Regions from separate parts of the Priestia sp. Y58 genome, predicted to be linked through region 2. Evidence: riboswitches for the same ligand, from Rfam matches in the RefSeq annotation. Region 2 holds a riboswitch; the other holds the start of a gene.
What was found. Region 2 has a riboswitch for ZMP and ZTP ahead of MMB68_RS16975 (APC family permease). Riboswitches for the same ligand answer to the same signal wherever they lie in the genome.
Positions count from the first base shown of each region.

Region 1 (4,128 bases), on a different contig from region 2:
CTTTAGATATCTCGGTTTCTTGTGTAAATAGTTTAAAAAGCTTGGGTGGCTTAGTTTTATGTATTATTATTTTAACCCTTGAGTCATCAACATTCTTAAATACTATTCAAATCGCTTGTGTAGTTGGAATTATCCTTTTGCTTGCTTTGTTTTTCTTTGGTAATATCCACAACGCAAGTTATAAAAAAGAACTTTGTATGCTGCTGCAAAGTTCTTTTCATAAACACTTACTGTTTGTTAAGAACTGTATTAAATATGAAATAGCTCATACAATCGCTAAGACCTATTCAGTTAACAGTCCTTCTTGCGTTTTTTCTCGAACCATCCATATGCAATTTCAGCTTTAATTTCTTTATTATCTGGAAAAACTAGGAAAATAACGTATGAACCGTTGTTTGGAAAGATAAATTTGCCGTCTTCATCACTTACTAATGTCCTCGTCGGCTGCTGGTATATAAACGGATTGTTTTGTAATTTTATATTCCAATGCTTTTTTAATATTTCTACTATCACTTCTTAAAGTAGTAATCACCTATTCTTTTGTAGTCATAAAATGAAGAATCCTCACCTTTTTTTCGCAATATTCAACAATTTCATAACAGGCTGTGAGGGTATCATGTCTAGACAGTTCTATTTCATCAAATACAAACTTTGAAAGCTGCTTCTGCAGAACCTCCAGCTTTTTGCTGTCTTCTTCATCGATCCATAGCCCTTCCGTAATACACACATCTGCTAGTTTGTTAATAGATTGAGCCGTCCAGTTTAAGCCGGCTGAAGAAACAGTTTTTGTAAGTAAATCGTTTTTTATAGCTAGAATAACTTGACACACATGGGTATAGGCATCAACTTTCTTTTGGATAAATGCTTTGCGAAGCTCTTGCTTGTATTGCTCTTTCGACATCACTATAGCTACGACAGACGTAATGAATGTTCCTGCCAGTGCGATGAGCGAGCCTATCATAATTCCGATCAGTTCTCCTGACAAAACGTTCACCTCTTTAAAGGTATTTCTATATGCTATGGGAATGAAGGAAATGATATGAAGATAAACACTATGTAAAAACAGCCCTAACTTTTCTAAGTTAGGGCTGAAACACTAAAATATGAGGGTAACCAAATTAGATAATACGACTTGTAATAATTCCTTCAATTTGACCAATTTTTTCTTCTAGCTCAGGCACAATCTCGTCACTTACTTGATTGTCAATATCGATCATTGTATACGCATATTCACCGCGGCTTCTGTTCACCATATCTGCGATGTTTAAATTGTAGTTTGAGAATACTTGCGTAAGTTGTCCTACCATATTCGGTACGTTGTGATGGAAAGCAGCTACGCGTTTTTTCCCAGTGTAAGGAAGAGATGCATTCGGGAAGTTCACTGAATTTTTAACGTTTCCTGTTTCTAAGAAATTTTTCACTTGACGTGCTGCCATTACCGCACAGTTTTCTTCTGATTCTTGAGTTGATGCCCCTAAATGAGGAATTGGCACAACATTTTTCATGTTCAAGACATTTTGATTTGGGAAATCTGTAATATATCGACCAACTTTTCCACTTTCAAGAGCAGCTTTCATATCTTCTTCGTTTACAAGCTCACCGCGTGAGAAGTTCAAAATATGAACATCTGGTTTCATGATGCTAAACGTTTCTTTATTGAAAACACCTTTTGTATCGTCCGTTAATGGAACGTGAACCGTAATATAGTCAGATGCTGCAAATAGTTCTTCTAGAGACATTGCACGCTGTACGTTGCGAGACAAATTCCAAGCTGTATTAACAGAAATGAATGGATCAAAACCAATTACGTCCATATCTAAATCAAGCGCATCGTTTGCTACAAGAGCACCAATTGCACCTAAACCAATAACGCCTAATGTTTTACCTTTGATTTCTTTTCCAACAAACTGTTTTTTACCTGCTTCAACTAACTTAGGAATTTGATCACCTTGGCCGTCTAATCCTTTTGTCCATTCAACTCCAGCAAATAAGTTACGAGAAGAAGCCATAATTGTAGTTAAAACCATTTCTTTTACTGCATTTGCATTAGCTCCTGGCGTATTAAATACAACGATACCTTGCTCTGTGCAAGCGTCCACCGGTATATTATTAACCCCTGCTCCAGCTCGTGCAATAGCTTTTAAATTTTGGTCAAATGCCATGCTGTGCATGTTAAAGCTACGCACGACAATCGCATCTGGATTTTCGCTGTCGTTGTCAATTTGATAACCTTCTTGATTAAAAACATTTAGACCTTTTTGTGCAATGTTGTTTAATGTTTTGATTGTTTGTACTTTTTCTAATGTTAATGTGCTCATTTTGTACTCTCCTCTGATTATCATCGTAGTTTTACATGTTTTTACCCTTGGATAAAGGAACTTCATTTTTAATTTTTTTAAAAGTCTGGTTTTTCAGCCTACATGTTTGGTAACTTCTATATCCTCTCCCCCTAAACAGAAAGAGGTAAGAGATATGTATTAATCCCTTACCTCTGCCCAGGCGAACGGCTACGTCACTATATGCTTCCTCACGGTTATCCGCGTTTCGCCAGTCACATATAGTCTTTGAAATTAAGTATATTCTAGCAAACTCTTTCAGAACGTTCAACCTTTTTTTAAAAGTTTGCTTTTTTCAGTCTAATTTTTAATCTCTTTAGTGAATCTCCTAATATATTGACAAATACCCTAATACATGTTAAATAAGAAGAGTGATTAGCACTCTATCCACTCAAGTGCTAATTGTTTTATAAGCCCTATTTGGAAAGGAGAACTTCTTATGTCAAAAAAAGAATTCAAAGCCGAATCAAAGCGATTATTAGAGATGATGATTAATTCCATCTATTCTCAAAAAGAAGTATTTTTGAGAGAACTTCTGTCAAATTCAAGCGATGCAATCGATAAAATTTATTACAAAGCTTTAACAGACGACTCCTTGCGTTTTAACAAAGAGAGCTATTACATAAAAGTAACACCAGATAAAACTAACCGTACCTTAACCATTACGGATACTGGAATTGGCATGACGCAAGAAGAGCTTGAAAGCAGCTTGGGCACAATTGCGAGAAGCGGTTCTCTTGCGTTTAAAAACGAAAATGAAACAAAGGACGGGCACACGATTATCGGCCAATTCGGCGTTGGTTTTTACGCAGCGTTTATGGTGGCAGATGTCGTAACAGTGATTAGTAAAGCGTTAGGCAGCGATGAAGCATATAAATGGGAATCTACTGGTGCTGATGGCTATATAATCCAACCTTGCGAAAAAGAAGCGGTCGGAACTCAAATCATTTTAAAAATTAAAGAAAATACAGAAGATGAAACATATGATGAGTATCTAGAAGAGTATCGTTTAAAAGAGATCATTAAAAAGTATTCAGACTTTATCCGCTACCCGATTAAAATGGACATAACGGAAAAACGTCCTAAAGAAGGTTCTGATAACGAGCTAGAAGATTATACCGAAGAGCAAGTTATCAACAGTATGGTACCGATCTGGAAGAAAAATAAAAATGAATTGACTTCAGAAGACTATGAGCAGTTTTATTCAGAAAAGCGCTACGGATTTGATAAACCGCTCACTCACCTCCATATTAATGTGGATGGAACGATTCGCTACAATGCCATTTTATTTATTCCAGAAAATAGTCCGTTTGATTACTACTCAAAAGAATTTGAAAAAGGGCTTGAACTGTATTCAAACGGCGTCTTAATTATGAATAAATGTGCAGATCTTCTTCCAGATTACTTTAGCTTTGTAAAAGGTATGGTAGATTCTGAAGATTTATCTCTTAATATTTCACGTGAAATTTTGCAGCAAGACCGCCAGCTTCAGCTGATTGCCAAAAACATCGGCAAGAAAATCAAAAATGAATTAAAAAGCTTGCTTAAAAACGAACGTGAAAAGTACGAGAAGTTTTATGAATCATTTGGCCGCCAGCTGAAGTACGGCGTTTACAGTGACTTTGGCAGCAACAAAGACGTATTAAAAGACCTGCTTTTATTCTATTCTTCTACAGAGAAAAAGCTCGTAACACTAGATGAGTATGTATCGCGCATGCCTGAGGATCAAAAGTATATCTATTATGCATCAGGTGAATCGTATGACCGAATTGAAAAGCTTCCTCAAGCAGAA
Region 1 covers NZ_JAKWFL010000003.1:569,488-573,615, reverse strand. The annotation lists gene MMB68_RS12925 (DUF6143 family protein) at 292-513, opposite strand; gene MMB68_RS12920 (hypothetical protein) at 533-994, opposite strand; gene MMB68_RS12915 (phosphoglycerate dehydrogenase) at 1,119-2,318, opposite strand; ZMP/ZTP riboswitch at 2,487-2,565, opposite strand; gene htpG (molecular chaperone HtpG) at 2,776-4,128, shown strand, end outside.
Region 1: it holds a riboswitch for ZMP and ZTP, as region 2 does, so the genes downstream of both, MMB68_RS12915 (phosphoglycerate dehydrogenase) here and MMB68_RS16975 (APC family permease) in region 2, are expected to answer to the same signal.

Region 2 (4,128 bases):
CGTAGTAAGTTTATGCTTTTTAGCAACAGTCCAAAGCTTTGGAAGAAAAAAGTATGAAATTAAAAAGGCCAAAACAGAGTAAGGAATGGCAAAAAATGCGATGCTTCCTCCCTGATAAGCTGTACTTGTAAGACCTAGAAAAGTATAAGCAGTATATAAATCTGCTCCTACCAAAAGCCAGACGAGCAGGCTTCCAAAACGTCTTCCACCTACAGCCCACTCTTCAACTGAGCTTCTAGATGATTTGTCACGTCCCGCTATAAAGCCAATTGCGATAACAACAAGAACAATTGCTGATGTGATTAAAAGTGCCGTTAAATTTCCTTGCATTATTCAATGTCCCCCCAAGATTTTTGTAAACGATAAATGATAAATGTACACACAGGCGTTAAGAAGACCCATAAAAATAACCATAAATGCAAAAGAGGTAATCCAAAAATAATTGGATGAATGTTATTTACAAAAGGTAAAAAAGCGAATTGAGCAATAAATGGAATGATGAATAAAATAAAAATTATGAATTTTCTGTTCAATTTTACTCCTCCTACTAAAAATTTATCTAACAATGTTCACTATGATAGCAAGTCTGACATGGTAAAGCAATAAGTTTTTTGAAAATTTCGTTATAATCTATGGAAATTTTTTTAGAAAAACAAAAAAGAGCTTATGATGAGAGTATATTTGAAATAATTATGAAAGAAAAAAAGGGGAATAATCTAAGCGAAGTTGCTCTTGAAGCAAAAAGAGAACGGAAAAGAAGAAATTTAGTTTTGACCGGGAAGTTTTTGTTATTTCGCTGAGATAAAGTATATTGCTATTGCATCATAAGAAAAGAATTTATATGTTCAAATAGAGATTCATGGAAAGAATAAAACAGAGCAAATAAAAAAACTAGACAATAAGTGCTTGTCTAGTTCCACCACTCTGTCAATGGTCCTTTGTCGCCATAAACAGGATCTGTTGTAGGAATAGGTACTTGTGCAATTTCATCAAATACGTGAGGGCGATCAGTTTGTTTTCCTGTTCGTAAATTGTAATCCATGCCCTCTGGATAAGCTCCAACCACTTTAAAATCAGCAGTTGACTGCAGACGCATATGCCCTGTTCCTGCAGGAAGTACGAGCACATCGCCAGCATGCACCACGATATTTTCCCCCATATGTCCACCTAGTTTTAAACGTGCAGATCCGCTAATTACACCTAGTGCTTCATGGGAATTGCTGTGGTAATGGTGAAAATCATGTATGCCGCCTACCCAGCTGTTTTTCCAGTTGTGAGAATTAAAAATGCTCTCCACTTTCTCTTTCTTACTAATAAATACGTGTTCATACAACAAAACTGGAAGACGAGGGTGATTTGGAATGGTTCCGTCGTCATCAAAATAAAGAACTTTTACATTTGCATAATTCATAAGCATCCCTCTAACAATCTTTTTTCGTAATTTTCCCTGTTTTTTGCTTGCGTAAACAGAGAAGTTTGCTCGAAGTACTTCATTTGTTGCGAAGTGCATGATATGTAGGTTTTAACGTTTTCCTAAAAGAAGTCTCCCACTTCAAGCGTAGCTAAGAGGTGGGCAATTCACTTTAGTATCTTTTCTTCATATTGTATATAAGTAAAGGGTCCAGTGCAAGAATTCTATGGATATATAGATGTTAATTCTTATTCTGTAAATGAATATTATATATTAGTATAACTTTTAGAAGGTAATCTGCTCGTGAAGTAAAAGAATCAAACAACAAGAAAGGTTAGGATTTTAGTTCTTTTTGTAATTAAAAAGAGATTTTTATAAGGTTTATTCGGAATTTTACGAATAATTTATTATCTTTATAAAAGTAATGTAAACGTTTTTGTGTATTGAGTAATAGAAATGAATGTTATATACTGATAAAAAATATATTCCTATATGTGACTGGCGCAACATGGATGACCATGGGGGAGCATATAGCGTATAAGCCGCGCGCCTGGGCAAACACTTGAGAAAATTTCGCAAGTGTTTTTTTTATTTTCCTAGGGAAGAGGAGTAGATTTGGATGAGCAATATGCAAAGGAAGATGGGAACATTTGCTTTAACCATGACAGGCATAGGTTCGATTATCGGTTCAGGATGGCTGTTTGGAGCATGGAAAGCAGCTCAAATTGCAGGACCCGCGGCTATTTTTTCATGGGTGATTGGAATGGTAGTTATTTTGACCATTGCCCTATCGTACGCTGAACTGGGTGCGATGTTTCCACAAGCAGGGGGGATGGTTAAATATCCTCAGTATTCACACGGATCATTTATTGGATTTTTGGCTGCTTGGGCTAACTGGATTTCAATCGCTTCAACGATAACAGTGGAGGCTATTGCATCTGTACAATATATGAGTACTTGGCCATGGAAATGGGCTCGCTGGACTCATGAATTAGTAGACAATGGCATTTTAACGTCCAAGGGGTTGGCAGTTGCGTCTCTGTTATTATTCATTTACTTTTTTGTGAACTATTGGACGGTAAATCTCTTTGCTAAAGCAAACTCATTTATTACGATTGTTAAATTAATTATTCCTGGTTTAACGGCAGGGGCTTTATTTTTTGCTGGTTTTCATAGTGGAAACTTTTCAAGTGAGCATGGGGTAGCACCTTACGGATGGGCCAGTGTTTTAACGGCAGTGGCAACATCAGGTATTGTGTTTGCATTTAATGGGTTTCAAAGTCCTGTAAATATGGCAGGAGAAGCAAAATCACCTAATAAATCGATTCCAATAGCTGTAATTGGTTCAATTTTTATTGCAGGAATTGTATACATTATATTGCAAATTGTTTTTATCGGAGCAGTAAGTCCGTCATCAATTGCTGATGGATGGAATCATTTGAATTTTAATTCTCCTTTTGCTGATTTAGCGATTGCGCTTGGAATTAACTGGCTAACAATTGTGTTATACGCAGATGCATTTGTTTCTCCTTCCGGCACAGGTGCTACATATACGGCAACTACTTCTAGAATGTTATACGGGATGCAGCAAAATGGATATTTGCCAAAGATCTTTGGTACGCTTCATCCACTTTACAATGTCCCGCGCCCAGCTATGTGGCTAAATTTAGCAGCTTGCTTTTTGTTTCTCTTTTTATTTAGAGGATGGGGTGTCTTAGCAGAAGTGATCTCAGTAGCGACGCTTATCTCTTATATTATGGGCCCTGTAGCACTGATAACATTAAGAAAAACGGGTTCACATTTTTACCGTCCATTTTATTTAAAAGGGGCATCAATTATTGCGCCATGCGGCTTCGTTTTTGCTTCCTTGACGCTTTACTGGGCAAGGTGGCCACTTACAGGTGAAGTGATCTTTATTATGGCAATTGGCCTGCCTGTTTATTTTTATTACCAAGCGAAAAATAAATGGGTGGGCTTTAAAAAAGAATTTTTAACCGGGGCTTGGATGCTTATCTATTTAGCGTGCATGATTTTTATTTCCTACATAGGAAGCGAAAAATTCGGAGGCAAAAATATTTTGCCTTTCGGATGGGATATGCTAGTGATTGCTTGCGTATCATTAGCTTTTTATTACTGGGGAATTAAAAGTGGCAAATCTAATCGATATATGAAAGAAGCTGAACAAATCAATCAAGAAAATTTTAAATCTAAATAAAAAAACACGAGCTGATGCTCGTGTTTTTTTATTTAGGTCAGTAGAGAATTTAGACTTAGTTTTTATCAAAATATTGTAAAAAATATAGATTTTAAGGTTTAAGTATTTATACAGAGGGAACCTTTATTTGGGATAAAGTTCTAAAAAAACAAAATAAAGGGGATTAGGCAGCTGTGAAAAAAATGAATGTTTTGGCTTTAGCTTTTGTACTTATGCTAGTATTAGCGGCTTGCAACAGTTCTAAGGAAACGGGAGGATCCACTTCGGCTAAAAATAAGACGATTGAAGCATCCATTGACAGCGCTTCTTATATTTTAGTAGATAGCGATGAAGGAGCTGCAAGTGAAGAAAAAGGGCTGTTGAAAGTTGATTTGAAAGTGAAAAATGTATCCAAAAACAGTATATCTTTATCGGATTATGACGGTGTGTATTTATACGAAGGAGATGAGCAATTGTCTCCAAAAACGGGAGTGAACAGTCGTGAGCTCGGACTAGAAAGCAG
Region 2 covers NZ_JAKWFL010000005.1:220,809-224,936, reverse strand. The annotation lists gene MMB68_RS16990 (sodium:solute symporter family protein) at 1-330, opposite strand, end outside; gene MMB68_RS16985 (DUF3311 domain-containing protein) at 330-533, opposite strand; gene MMB68_RS16980 (cupin domain-containing protein) at 911-1,510, opposite strand; ZMP/ZTP riboswitch at 1,896-1,974, shown strand; gene MMB68_RS16975 (APC family permease) at 2,031-3,626, shown strand; gene MMB68_RS16970 (DUF5105 domain-containing protein) at 3,809-4,128, shown strand, end outside.